Linked DNA regions of Bradyrhizobium sp. WD16. The protein of the gene in region 2 interacts with the protein of the main gene of each other region in a pairwise test. Links are inferred from orthologs where the notes say so. Each region holds a gene or a part of one and is shown on either strand. Other genes may lie near its edges.

What was found. The genes of interacting proteins can lie anywhere in the genome.
Region 1: the proteins of hfq (region 2) and rho interact in binary tests that used the Escherichia coli proteins (3 or more experiments, as listed by UniProt). The link is inferred for Bradyrhizobium sp. WD16 from one-to-one orthologs.

Annotation. Positions count from the first base shown.
Region 1 is NZ_CP028908.1:1,924,183-1,930,645, reverse strand. The notes cover bases 2,851-5,753. They hold rho (transcription termination factor Rho), read right to left. Parts: upstream 4,984-5,753; coding sequence 3,718-4,983; downstream 2,851-3,717. Other genes in these bases: hemE (uroporphyrinogen decarboxylase), read right to left, coding at 5,743-5,753; hemJ (protoporphyrinogen oxidase HemJ), read right to left, coding at 5,268-5,690; ltrA (group II intron reverse transcriptase/maturase), read right to left, coding at 2,851-3,268. Outside these bases: DB459_RS08930 (thioredoxin domain-containing protein), read left to right, coding at 1-1,553; more of ltrA, read right to left, coding at 1,889-2,850; more of hemE, read right to left, coding at 5,754-6,463. UniProt on the Escherichia coli protein: Facilitates transcription termination by a mechanism that involves Rho binding to the nascent RNA, activation of Rho's RNA-dependent ATPase activity, and release of the mRNA from the DNA template.
Region 2 is NZ_CP028908.1:4,777,384-4,785,297, reverse strand. Bases 3,010-5,807 are described here. They hold hfq (RNA chaperone Hfq), read left to right. Parts: upstream 3,010-4,183; coding sequence 4,184-4,432; downstream 4,433-5,807. Other genes in these bases: hflX (GTPase HflX), read left to right, coding at 4,444-5,807; DB459_RS22140 (sigma-54 dependent transcriptional regulator), read left to right, coding at 3,010-3,918. In the rest of the region: ntrC (nitrogen regulation protein NR(I)), read left to right, coding at 1-90; DB459_RS22145 (PAS domain-containing sensor histidine kinase), read left to right, coding at 277-2,547; more of DB459_RS22140, read left to right, coding at 2,551-3,009; more of hflX, read left to right, coding at 5,808-5,826; DB459_RS22125 (NAD-dependent succinate-semialdehyde dehydrogenase), read left to right, coding at 5,996-7,444; mazG (nucleoside triphosphate pyrophosphohydrolase), read right to left, coding at 7,520-7,914. UniProt on the Escherichia coli protein: RNA chaperone that binds small regulatory RNA (sRNAs) and mRNAs to facilitate mRNA translational regulation in response to envelope stress, environmental stress and changes in metabolite concentrations.

The DNA.
Region 1 (6,463 bases), 2.9 Mb from region 2 along the record:
GCGCCCTGGTGGCACGCCTCGCCCAGCGCGCCCGGGCAAGCAATCCCGGCAATATCGGCGTCGCCGAACTCGACAAGGGCGCGGCGTCGATCGCCCGCGCCACCGATCCTGCGCATGGTGGCCTGCGCGGCGCGCCGAAATTCCCGCAATGCGCGATGCTCGAATATCTCTGGCGTGCCGGCGCCCGCAGCGGCGACAGCCGGTTCTTCGCCACCGCCAATCTGACGCTGACGCAGATGAGCGAAGGCGGCATCTACGATCATCTCGGCGGCGGCTACGCGCGCTACTCCGTCGACGAGCGCTGGCTGGTGCCGCATTTCGAAAAGATGCTCTACGACAACGCCCAGATCCTGGATCTGCTGGCGCTCGAACAGCAACGCATCGCCACACCGCTTTACGCACGGCGCGCCGAGGAGACAGTCGGCTGGCTGATGCGCGAGATGCAGCTTCCCGGCGGCGGCTTTGCCTCTTCCCTCGACGCCGATTCCGAAGGTGAGGAAGGCAAGTTCTATGTCTGGTCGGCGAGCGAGGTCGCCGCCCTGCTCGGCCCCGACGCCGCAGAATTTGCCGCGATCTACGACGTCACCCCCGACGGCAATTTCGAGGGCCATAATATTCTCAATCGTCTCAACAGCGCCGGGCAGGCCGAGGGCAAGGAAGCGCACCTCGCGGCGTCGCGCAACGTCTTGCTGGAAGCCCGCAGCAAACGTGTCCGGCCCGGCCTCGACGACAAGGTTCTGGCCGACTGGAACGGGTTGATGATCGCAGCGCTGGTCCACGCCGCCGATGCTTTCGAACGGCCGCACTGGCGGGATCTCGCTGACGCCGCATCTCGCTTCGTCGTCCGCGAGATGAGCCGCGGCGATCGCGTCGGACATTCCTGGCGCGAGGGCCGCCTGACCTGGCCCGGCCTCGCCTCCGATTATGCCGCGATGATTCGCGCCGCGCTGGCGCTGTTCGAATCCACCGGCGGATCAGATTGGCTCGCTCAGGCCGTGCGCTGGCAGGAGGCACTGGAAACCCATTACGCCGATCCCGATCATGGCGGCTACTACCTCACCGCCGATGACGCCGAAGGGCTGATCGTGCGGCCGCATTCGACCATCGATGACGCCATCCCCAATCACAACGGTCTGATCGCCCAGAACCTGGTGCGGCTTGCGGTCCTGACCGGCGATCCGCGCTGGGCGGCGCGCCGCGACGCGCTGTTCGCCGCGCTGCTGCCGGCCGCCGCTGAAAACGTCTTCGGTCATCTGTCGCTGCTCAACGGCCTCGACCTGCATCTCGCCGGCGCCGAGATCGTTGTTGCCGGCTCAGGCGATCGGGCAAAAGCGCTGCTCGCCGCCGCGCGACAGCTGCCCCATGCGACTGTCATCGTGCTTCATGCGCCGGACACAGCGGCGCTGCCGGCCGACCATCCGGTACGCGACAAGCTTGCGAGCGCCGCGGGCGCGGCCGCCGCTTTCGTCTGCCGCGGCCAGACCTGCTCGCTGCCGGTGACGACGGTGGAGAAGCTCGCCGAGCTTGCTCGCGTCAATGTCGTGAAGAGCTAGACCGTCCGGCTTCTCGTCGGCCCCACGCTGCCCACCCACAGCCGTCGTCGCCCGACTTGATCGGGCGACCCAGTACGCCGGGAGGCCGATGAAGGGCACTGCGTCAGCTGCCGCGCGCCCATCGCGACGTCACGCCGTACTGGGCCCTCCACTTTCGTGGAGGGCGACAGCAGAATATGCTGCGACGCAGTCGGCACCACACACGTCATCGAAAGACGTCTATGGAGATCACGGCGAACGCTATCTTCATCGGCATAGGGGGCGACCTTTTGGGTCGCTCCCCTGCCACACCACCCGGCATGCGGGTCCGCACCGGGCGGTTCGAGAAGTTGAGGTCATGAGAGACGGGGCAGTCCCAACCGGTCCGACCAGTTCAGGGTTAGCACGGCGTTGAGGAGCATGCCGCTGTTGCGCCACCAGCGACGGCTGTTGGCCGCCACCTGCCGTGCAACGTCAGGCTTGGCTCCCAGCGCCAGCAGTTCCCTGTGCATGGTCGTACCGCGCTTCCACTGCTTGAGCTGGATGGCGCGCAGCCGGTGACGCAGCCACTGGTCCAGCTCTCGCCAGACCCGTGGGGTTTGCGCCAGCCGGAAGTACGCCTTCCAACCCAGGACATAGGGCCGCAGACGATCCACCACATCCTGCATGCTGCGCCCGCCACTGCGGCAGGTCAGTTGCCGGATGCGCTGCTTGAACGTCCTCAGCGGCTTGTCGGCGACCTTGCGTTTGATCACGCCGCCCGGGGCTACCCAAAGGCTGTAGCCCAGGAACTTGCGACCAAACACGCTGGCCACTGTGCTTTTGGTCTCGTTGACCGTCAAGTGCAGCTTGCCGTAGAGCCGCCGAAGCAGCGCCATCACCCGGTCACCCGCCCGGCGGCTGCGAACGTAGACGTTCGCATCGTCGGCGTAGCGCACGAAGCAATGGCCCCGACGTTCCAGCGCCTTGTCCACTTCATCGAGCAGAACGTTGGCCAGCAGCGGCGATAGCGGCCCGCCTTGCGGCGTCCCCATCGTTCGCTTCCGGACCACGCCATCGCCCATGATCCCGCTGTTCAGATACGCCCGGATCAGCCGGATGACCCCGGTGTCCCCGATCCGTTTCTGAAGGCGGTCGATGAGGATGTCGTGATCGACCCGGTCAAAGAACTTTTCCAGGTCGACGTCCACCACGATCCGGCGGCCCGATTGCACGTATGACTGCGCCGCAAGGACGGCGTCATGCGCGCTTCGGCCCGGCCGGAAGCCGTAGCTGTGCTCGCTGAAGGTCGGATCAAGAATGGGCTGCAGCACTTGCAGCAGCGCCTGCTGGATCAGACGATCCGTCACCGTCGGGATGCCGAGCTCACGCTCGCCGCCCTCGGGCTTGGGGATCGCCACCCGTCGCACCGGACTGGGCCGGTACGCCCCCGACAACAGTTGCTCGCGGATCGCCGGCCACGCCGTACGCAGCTGCGCGGCGGTCTGGTCAATGTCCAGACCGTCCACACCGGCTACGCCTTTGTTGGCCCGCACCCGCTTCCACGCCCGTTGCAGGTTCTCTCTCGCCAGAGCCGCCAAAAGCAGCGCCGACCCTGTGCCCTTCGGTTCATGCCGCGGGCGACGAGCTTCATCGCTGCCCGAGCCACACGCGGCTTCACCGCGTCCTACCCCGGACCGCCCTGCTTGCGCAGGCATCTGATGCAATGCTCGCCACATCGACATGGCCTCGAACACTCCCTCTCGTTCGGCCCTTCGCCTGCGGGACGGCTTCGCAGCCTTCCCACCGGCTACTACGACCTCGGCTGACTTCTCGCTCCGGCTCGACACCGTCGCCCTTTCGGGCATGAGGCGAGACCTCCCCAGGTAAGAACGCACTCCTTCACTGCACGACCGCCGGATCTACGCCGCTTCCCCTTGATCACGAGAGCTTCGCGATTACTGGCCCGCTCGCCCTGGTCGGCAACGCCTTCTATCCGCTTCTTATTCATCGGCCCGCAGCTTCGCTCCACGCTTCCTCCCCACACTCGGTCGCCCTCATGCGGTTGCGCTTCGCTTCGCTCGTTGTGATCAACTCACGATGGGACTTGCACCCATAAGAGGGCGCCCATGCTGGGCGCACCAGCAAAAAGCCGGCGTGCATCGCTGCACACCGGCTTGTCATCCGAGACCGCGACGAGGCGCGATCAGGTGTTCATCGACTCGAAGAACTCGGCGTTGTTCTTGGTGTTGCGCAGCTTGTCGAGCAGGAAGTCGATGGCGTCCATCGTGCCCATCGGATTGAGGATGCGCCGCAGCACATACATCTTCTTGAGCTGCTGCGGATCGGTGAGCAGTTCTTCCTTGCGAGTGCCGGAGCGCGTGATGTCGATCGCCGGGAAGGTGCGCTTGTCGGACACCTTGCGGTCGAGGATCAGCTCGGAGTTGCCGGTGCCCTTGAACTCTTCGAAGATCACTTCGTCCATGCGGCTTCCGGTATCGACCAGCGCCGTGGCGATGATCGTCAGCGAGCCGCCTTCCTCGATGTTGCGCGCGGCACCGAAGAAGCGCTTGGGTCGCTGCAACGCGTTGGCATCGACACCGCCGGTCAGCACCTTGCCCGAGGACGGCACCACGGTGTTGTAGGCGCGGCCGAGACGGGTGATCGAATCCAGCAGGATGACGACGTCGCGGCCATGCTCGACGAGACGCTTGGCCTTTTCGATCACCATTTCGGCGACCTGAACGTGACGCACCGCCGGCTCGTCGAAGGTCGAGGACACCACCTCGCCTTTCACCGAGCGCTGCATGTCGGTGACTTCTTCCGGACGCTCGTCGATCAGCAGCACGATCAGGTAGCATTCCGGATGATTGGCCGTGATCGAATGAGCGATGTTCTGCATCAGCACGGTCTTACCCGTGCGCGGCGGCGCCACGATCAGTGCGCGCTGGCCCTTGCCGATCGGCGCGACGATGTCGATGACCCGGGCGGAGAGATCCTTGCGGGTCGGATCCTCGAGTTCGAGACGGAAGCGCTCGTCCGGGAACAACGGCGTCAGGTTGTCGAAATTGACCTTGTGCCGCGCCCTCTCCGGATCCTCGAAGTTCAGGGTATTGACCTTGAGCAGGGCGAAATAGCGCTCGCCTTCCTTCGGCGAACGAATATGGCCCTCGATGGTATCGCCGGTGCGCAGGCCGAAGCGGCGGATCTGCGACGGCGAGACATAGATATCGTCCGGGCCCGGCAGGTAATTGGCGTCGGGCGAGCGCAGGAAGCCGAAGCCGTCGGGCAGCACCTCGACGACGCCTTCGCCGATGATATCGATTTCCTGGATGGCGAGCTGCTTGAGAATGGCGAACATCAGCTCCTGCTTGCGCATGGTGCTGGCATTCTCGACTCCGAGCTCTTCCGCAAAGGACACGAGTTCGCCTGGAGTCTTGGACTTGAGGTCCTGTAGTTTCATTTCCCGCATTGGGATTGGTCCTGTGGAGAGCAAGGGGAGGCTGGCGATTGGGGGGTGTGACGACGTGCGGATCAGAACACGAAACGGAAAATCCGCAGGTCTTGGCAGCCAGGTTTGAAGATGGGGACCGTCGAGGGCCTGGAACCTGATGCGGCGGCCGGTTTATGGACCGACCGGATCACGACCACATCCGCCTGCGTTTGGGTGGGATAGCCAAAATATAGAAAACCGATTTTAGTTCCGCAAGGCGCTTTGCGCGGCAGCAGCTGCCCCCGCAAAGAGCGGGGATTGCCTCAGAACGGCTTCACGATCACCATGATCACGATTCCAATCATTAGAAAAGTAGGTATCTCATTGATAACGCGGTATAATTTTTGAGATCTGGTATTCCGGTCGAGGGCGAAATCGCGGACCCGCGAGGCGTAGTAGCCGTGCACGGCCGACATCAGCACGACCAGCACGAATTTCACATGGAACCAGCCGGCTCCATACCAGCGCCCCGCCCAGGCGAGGTACAGCCCGACCACCCAGGTCACGATCATCGCCGGATTGATGATCACCTTGAGCAGCCGCTGCTCCATCACCTTGAAGGTTTCCGACTGCTTGGAGCCGACCGGCGCCTCGCAGTGATAGACGAACAGCCGCGGCAGATACAGCATTCCCGCCATCCAGGCGATGACGGCAATGACGTGCAGGGCCTTCAGCCATTCGTACATCGGGATTTTCTTGGATGGATTTAGCGGACGGCGGGATGAAGCACGGGTTCTATTAGCCCAGCGCCCGCACCCGCGCCAGCATCCGCTCGACATGCGCCAGCGGGGTTTCCGGCAGAATGCCGTGGCCGAGATTGAAGATGAAACGGCCAGCCGAAAATGCCTCGAGGACCGCATCGACGCTGCGATCGAGCGCATCACCACCAGCAAGCAGGGCGAGAGGATCGAGATTGCCCTGGATGGCCACCTTCGGCTGGATCCGCTCGCGAATGACGGTTCTGTCCACCGCCCAGTCGACACTCACTGCATTGACCGGCACCTGCGCCACGTAATCGGCCAGACCGGCACCGGCACCGCGAGGAAATCCGATGATGCGGGCACCGGGAACCAGACGGCGCAGGCCCTCGGCGATACGCGCCGCCGGCTCGAGGCACCAGCGCCGGAACTCCTCCGGCGGCAGCACGCCCGCCCAGGTGTCGAACAGCTGCACCGCATCGGCGCCGGCCCGGATCTGGTTGTGGAGATAGGTGATCGAGCAGGTGACGAGACGGTCGATCAAGCGCTGAAACACCTCGGGCTCACGATAGGCCAACAGACGCGCCGGCGCCTGGTCGGGCGTGCCGTGGCCAGCGACCATGTAGGTTGCCACCGTCCAGGGGGCTCCGCAGAAACCGAGCAGCGCGACTTTCGGATCGAGCGCTGCCTTCGCCCGCCGCACGGTCTCGTACACCGGCGACAGCACATCGTCATCGACTGCCTCCGGCAGCCGATCGATG
Region 2 (7,914 bases):
CGGGCCGCCGACCTCCTCGGGCTCAACCGCAACACCCTGCGCAAGAAGATCAGGGACCTCGATATCCAGGTCTTCCGCACCGGCGGCTGAGAGACGAAGGATCCCGGGAAAAAATCCCGGGATAAATCGGACAAAAGCCGGGCGGGGCCTTTTCTGGCCCGCCGCGCCGTGGAATTGTCGCAATTCGGCAACACATTGTTGTAGCTTTGCATCAGTTGAGCCTGTTCCGACGCTCCGACTGAACTTTCCCCAGCGCCTCGGCGACCGTCTTTTGGAATGACTACGGCAGAAACGTCGGCAGCCACCTTCGATCACTCGTTTGGAGAGCCGCGTGGCTGGTCGCTGCGCCGGCTGCTGGTGCCGTTGGCCGTCGGCCTCGCCCTGCTGTCGGCCTTCCTGACCTTCGTGGTCCTCACCGAACTGACCCCGATCCGGGCCACCGACCGCGTCGTCACCACCTTCCTGGCCATCAACACCGGCACCATCCTGATGCTGGTCGCGATCATCGTCCGGGAAATCTGGAAGGTGATCCAGGCCCGCCGGCGCGGCCGCGCCGCCGCCCGGCTGCATGTCCAGATCGTCGCGCTGTTCTCGTTCATCGCCGTGCTGCCGGCCGTGCTGGTGTCGATCGTCGCCAACGTCACCATCGACCGCGGCCTCGACCGCCTGTTCTCGGTCCGTACCCGGGCGGTCATCGAGAATTCGCTGATCGTCGCCAACGCCTATCTGCACGAACACGGTCAGCTTATCCGCGGCGACATCATCGGCATGGCCAGCGACATCGCGCGGGCGCGGCCGCTGTTCGATCAGGACCGGGCCTCGTTCCGCGAACTTCTCACCTCGGACGCGGCGGCGCGCAACCTGCCGGGCGCCATGCTGATCGACAAGGACCGCAACGTGCTGGAGACGGCCCAGACCGGCATCGTCCAGAACTTCACCACGCCGGCCCCGGAATTCCTGCAGAACGTCGGCGACGACGAGCCGCAGATCGCGGTGTTCGTCGAGGGCAATTACGTCGCGGCGGTGATCCGTCTGCGCGCCTTCACCGACACCTTCCTCTATGTGGCGCGCCTGCTCGATCCGCGGGTGGTGGCCCAGTTGCGCCAGACCCAGGAGAGCGTCGCGATCTATTCGGCGCTCGAGGCCAAGCGCCTCGGCATCCAGGTGGCCTTCGCCCTGATGTTCACGGTGATTGCGCTGACGGTGCTGATGTCCGCGGTGCTGATCGGACTGAATTTCGCCAACTGGCTGGTTGCACCGATCCGGCGGCTGATGGGCGCCGCGAGCCTGGTCTCGACCGGCGACCTGCACGTCCAGGTGCCGGTCAACCGGTCCGAAGGCGATCTCGCCCGGCTCGGCGAGACCTTCAACAAGATGACCCAGGAGCTGCGCACCCAGCGCGACGAACTGGTCGGCGCCAGCGAGGTGATCGACAGCCGTCGGCGCTTCATCGAGGCGGTGCTGTCCTCGGCGAGCGCCGGCATCATCGGTATCGACGCGGCCGACAAGATCGGCATCCTCAACCGCTCGGCGGAGAAGCTGATCGGCCATTCCGAATCGGAGACGCTCGGCCGGCCGCTGTCGGAAATCATTCCCGAACTCAACGAGCTGATGGCCACGGCGCGCGAAGGCGCGCAGCGCATGGTGCAGGGCGAGATCACCGTTACCCGCAACGACCGCGAGCGGAACCTGTCGGTGCGGATCAGCGCCGAGCACAACAGCGCCTCGCGCGACAGCTACATCATCACCCTCGACGACATCACTGAACTCGTGACCGCCCAGCGCACCTCGGCCTGGGGCGACGTCGCCCGCCGCATCGCCCACGAGATCAAGAATCCGCTGACCCCGATCCAGCTCTCGGCCGAGCGTATCCGGCGCAAGTTCGGCAAGGTGATCATCGAGGACAAGCCGATCTTCGAGCAGTGCACCGACACCATCGTCCGGCAGGTCGACGACATCCGCCGCATGGTCGACGAATTCTCGCGCTTCGCCCGCATGCCGAAGCCGGTGATGGAGCCGGAGGATGTCGCCGATACGGTGCGCCAGGTGGTGTTCCTGATGCGGGTCGGCCATCCGGACATCGAGATCGAGGCGGAGATCAAGGAAGACCCGATGCCGGCGCGGTTCGACCGCCGGCTGATCTCCCAGGGATTGCAGAACATCATCAAGAATGCCGCCGAGGCGATCGGCGCGGTGCCGCCGGACGTGCTCGGCCGCGGCCGCATCGACGTCATCGCCGGCCGCGACGGCGACGACGTCGTCATCGACGTTGTCGACAACGGAATCGGCCTACCCAAAGAAAGTCGTTCGCGACTGCTGGAGCCGTATGTCACGACGCGCGAGAAGGGAACGGGCCTTGGTCTTGCCATCGTCGGGCGCGTATTGGAGGACCACGGCGGGCGCATCGAACTCAACGATGCGTCGAATCTGCGTCCCGGCGCCAGAGGCGCCTGGATGCGACTGCGGTTTGCAGCTTCGGGACATGCCGCCGGCACCGCGTCCGCCGAAGCAAAAGCCGAATCGGCTTTGGAACAGAAGCAGGCATGACCCATGGCCAATGAAATTCTGATTGTCGACGACGAGGCGGACATCCGCGATCTCGTCGCCGGTATCCTCGAGGACGAGGGCTTCGTGACGCGCACGGCGCGCGACAGCGACCAGGCGCTGCAGGAGATCGCCAACCGGCGGCCGGGCCTGGTGTTTCTCGACATCTGGCTGCAGGGCAGCAAGCTCGACGGCCTGCAGCTGCTCGAGCAGATCAAGCGCGACCACCCCGAACTGCCGGTGGTGATGATCTCCGGCCACGGCAACATCGAGACTGCGGTGGCCGCCATCAAGCGCGGCGCCTACGACTTCATCGAGAAACCGTTCAAGGCGGACCGGCTGATCCTGGTGGCGACGCGGGCGCTGGAGAATTCACGTCTCAAGCGTGAGGTCCGCGAACTCAAGCAGCTCGCGCCGGTGTCGTCGACGCTGATCGGTCATTCGCCCTGCGTCAATCAGCTGCGCCAGAGCATCGAGCGCGCCGCCAAGGCCAACAGCCGCATCATGATCGTCGGCCCCGCGGGCGCCGGCAAGGAGCTCGCGGCGCGAACCATGCATACGATGTCGGCCCGCGCCGAAGGGCCGTTCGTCGTCATCAACGCCGCCGCGATCACGCCGGATCGCATGGAGGCCGAGCTGTTCGGCATCGAGAATACCGAGGAGGGCAGGCGCAAGTCGGGGGCGCTCGAAGACGCCCATGGCGGCACGCTGTTCATCGACGAAGTCGCCGACATGCCGCGCGAGACCCAGAGCAAGATCCTGCGGGTCCTCGTCGACCAGACCTTCCAGCGGGTCGGCGGCACCAGCAAGGTCAGCGTCGATGTCCGCATCGTCTCGTCGACCGCGCGCAACCTCGAGACCGAGATCGCCGAAGGCCGTTTCCGCGAGGATCTCTACCACCGCCTGTCGGTGGTGCCGATCCGGGTGCCGCCGCTGTCCGAGCGGCGCGAGGACATTCCGGAGCTGATTACCTACTTCATGGATCAGATCTCGACCGCCACCGGTCTGCCCAAGCGCCAGATCGGCGAGGATGCGATGGCCGTGCTGCAGTCCCATGTCTGGCCCGGCAACATCCGCCAGCTCCGCAACAACGTGGAACGGGTGATGATCCTCGCCGGCGGCGACGCCGAGGCGGCGATTTCCGCCGACATGCTGCCGCAGGACGTCGGCTCCATGGTTCCGGCCATGCCGACCTCGAACAACGGCGAGCACATCATGGGGCTGCCGTTGCGCGAGGCCCGCGAGGTGTTCGAGCGCGACTATCTGATCGCCCAGATCAGCCGGTTCTCGGGCAACATCTCGCGCACCGCGGAATTCGTCGGCATGGAGCGCTCGGCGCTGCATCGCAAGCTCAAGGCGCTCGGCGTCGGCTGAGCGTCAGAACCACCGCGCCGGGTTGGGGCCGGGGGATCGATTCGGCTTTACGGCCAATTGCCCCTTTTCTGGGCACAATTTAGTGGGCAAATCTGTATTGCTGCGGCCAAGCGGCAACGAGCAGCCTTGCTTAACCGGAAGCGGTGCTTTCTAATCGCATGTCGTACCCGAAAGGGACTCGGATGCGGCGGACCCGGCCAAGCGCTCCGAGGGGGAGGGCTGCGGGCGGACAACGAAGAACCAACAATCGCTGCGAGACAAGAAAATGGCGGCCGACCGCGCACAAAACCTTCAGGATACTTTTCTCAACCACGTCCGCAAGACCAAGACACCGCTGACGATTTTCCTCGTGAACGGGGTAAAACTTCAGGGAATCGTGACCTGGTTCGACAACTTCTGCTTGTTGTTGCGTCGCGACGGCCATTCGCAACTCGTGTACAAGCACGCTATTTCCACCATCATGCCCGGCGCCCCGATCCAGTTGTTCGAGGGCGGCGAGGATGCAGCATCTTGAGAATGACCTGATTGGAACCCCGGCGTCACGACGGGGCCGATCGACCAGGATCGGCAAGGGGTAATCCGACAGGGCGGGTGATTGTCATCGGCCCTTATCTGCGTGCTCGACGCGGCGAAGCGGAGGCTTCCGCGTCGGTGCTGGCGCGCGCCGTCGCTGCCCGTCTCGACGAGGCCGTCGGCCTTGCCCGCGCCATCGATCTCACGGTCACGGAAGCGGTGCTGGCGCCGATCGGACAGATCCGGCCGGCGACCTATCTCGGCAAGGGCAAGGTCGAGGAAATCGTCGGGCTGGTGCGCGCCCACGAGGCCGATCTCGTGGTGATGGACTGCGCGCTGTCACCGATCCAGCAGCGCAATCTCGAAAAGGAATGGAACACCAAGGTGCTCGACCGCACCGGCCTGATCCTCGAGATTTTCGGCCGCCGCGCCAAGACCAGGGAGGGCTCGCTCCAGGTCGAGCTGGCACATCTCAATTACCAGCGCAGCCGCCTGGTGCGTTCATGGACCCATCTGGAGCGCCAGCGCGGCGGCTTCGGCTTCATGGGCGGTCCCGGCGAGACCCAGATCGAGGCCGACCGCCGCATGATCGGCGAACGCATCACCCGCCTGGAAAACGATCTGAAGAAGGTTCAGGCGACGCGCCGGCTGCACCGTGCGGGCCGCAAGCGCGTGCCCTATCGCGTGGTCGCGCTGGTCGGCTACACCAATGCCGGAAAATCGACACTCTTCAATCGCCTGACCCGCTCGGAGGTCCAGGCGGCGGACATGCTGTTCGCCACCCTAGATCCGACGCTGCGCGCCCTGCAGCTGCCCCACGGCGGCAAGGCCATGCTGTCGGACACCGTCGGCTTCATCTCCGACCTGCCGACCATGCTGGTGGCGGCGTTCCGCGCCACCCTCGAGGAGGTGGTCGAGGCCGACGTCATCCTCCATGTGCGCGACATTTCCCACGAGGACGCCGAGGCCCAGCAGCGCGACGTCGACGACATCCTGCAGCAGCTCGGCATCGACCCCAATGCCGGCGAGCGCATCATCGAGGTCTGGAACAAGATCGACCGTTTCGACGCCGAAGAGCGGGAGAGCCTCGCCAAGATCGCCGCGCGCCGGCCGGGCCGGACCTGTCTCCTGGTCTCGGCGGAAACCGGGGAGGGCGTCGATGCGCTGCTGACCGCGATCGAGGACCGGCTGGCCGCCGCCCGGACCACCCTCGAACTCACCGTCGATGCCGCCGATGGCGCCGGTGTCAGCTGGTTGCATCGCAATGCGGAGATTCTGGAAAAGACCCTCGAGGACGGCCGCTATCACATGACCGTGCGCCTCGACGACACCAGGCGCGATGCCGCCATCAAGCGCTTCGGCGCCGCCGTCATCGACGCGCCGAGCCGGCACTGACGGCCCGCGCCACGGAATTTTCTTCCGCCAGCGCTTCCGGCCAGAGACGCACACACACCCGCCATGCAGCGCAGGCGCCCCGCGGCGTGTCCGAAGGGCTTGACCCGTTGGAGGTGGGCGCTATCTCATCCGCGCCGTCTCTCACGTCCCGCCTCGTTCGCCCCGCTTCATGGAGAGTGTTTTGACCTATTCGGATGTATTGCTGCATATCGACGGAAAGTGGCGCGGCAGCGCCTCAGGCAAGACCATCCCGGTGCTCGATCCGGCCACCGAGGAAACCATCGGCACCGTGGCCCATGCCGACACCTCCGATCTCGACGAGGCGCTGGCCGCAGCCGATCGTGGCTTCAGGCAGTGGCGCGCGGTGTCGTCCTTCGACCGCGCCAAGATCATGCACAAGGCCGCCGCCCTGATGCGCGAACGCGCCGAGACCATCGCCGTGCTGATGGTCAGGGAGCAGGGCAAGACGCTGGCCGAAGCCAAGGCCGAAACCCTGTCCTCTGCCGACATCATCGAGTGGTTCGCCGAGGAAGGCCGTCGCGCCTACGGCCGCGTCATTCCGGCGCGGGCGCCGAACGTCTATCAGCTCGCCATCAAGGAGCCGGTCGGTCCGGTCGCCGCCTTCTCGCCCTGGAATTTCCCGATCAACCAGGTGGTGCGCAAGCTCTCCGCGGCGCTGGCCGCGGGCTGCTCGATCATCGTCAAGGCTCCGGAAGAGACGCCGGCTTCGCCGGCCGAACTGATCCGCGCCTATGTCGATGCCGGCGTGCCGGCGGGCGTGATCAATCTCGTCTACGGCGTGCCGTCCGAGATCTCGCAATACCTCATTCCGCACCCGGTGATCCGCAAGATCTCCTTCACCGGTTCGACCGTGGTCGGCAAGCAGCTCTCGGCGCTCGCGGGCCTGCACATGAAGCGCGTGACCATGGAGCTCGGCGGCCACGCGCCCGTGGTGGTGTTCGACGATGCCGACGTCGATGCCGCGGCCAAGATCATGGCGGCGGCGAAATACCGCAATGCCGGCCAGGTCTGCATCTCGCCGACCCGCTTCCTGGTGCAGAAGGGCGTCTACAACCAGTTCATCGATCAGTTCGTCGCCAACACCAGAAAGATCAAGGTCGGCAACGGCCTCGACAAGGACTCGCGGATGGGGCCGCTCGCCAATCCGCGCCGCGTCACCGCCATCGAGGAAATGGTGCTGGATGCGAAGGCCAAGGGCGCCAACGTCGCCACCGGCGGCCATCGCATCGGCAACAAGGGCTATTTCTTCGAGCCCACCGTCGTCACCGACGTGCCGAAGGATGCCCGCGCCATGAACGAGGAGCCGTTCGGCCCGCTGGCCCTGATCTCGCCGTTCTCGGATTTCGACGAGGTCGCCGCTGAGGCCAACCGGCTGCCCTTCGGGCTCGCCTCCTATGCCTTCACCCGCTCGGCGAAGACCGCCACCGCCATCGGCGCGGCCATCGAGGCCGGCATGGTGTCGATCAACTCCTTCGGCCTAGCGCTGCCCGAAGTGCCGTTCGGCGGCATCAAGGATTCCGGCTACGGCTCCGAAGGCGGCACCGAGGCGATGGAAGGCTACTTCAACACCAAGTTCATCACCCAGACCGGGGTGTGAACGGGGCGCCTTCGCGGGCCAAGAGCAGTTGTTGCGGGGCGGCGGCATCAGGTCGCCGCCCCGTCGCTTGTCGGCTCAGTCGGCGTCGGCCCGCTCGAGCCGCTTGGCCTCGTCCCACAGCGCGTCCATTTCGGCCAGCGAAGCCTCGCCCAGCGCGATGCCACGGCCGGCGAGGGTGCGCTCGATATGGGCGAAGCGGCGTTGGAATTTCACATTGGTGGCGCGCAGCGCGCTCTCCGGATCGGCGCCGGCATGGCGCGCGAGATTGACGAGGGCGAACAGCAGATCGCCGGTCTCCGCCGCCATCTCGGCGCGGTCGCCGCGATCGAGCGCCGCCTCGATCTCGTCGGCCTCCTCGCGGATCTTGGCGAGCACGGCACGCGGATCATTCCAGTCGAAGCCGACGGTCGAGGCCTTCTTCTGCAATTCCAGCGCACGGGTCAGCGCCGGCAGGCCGGCCTTGACGCCGT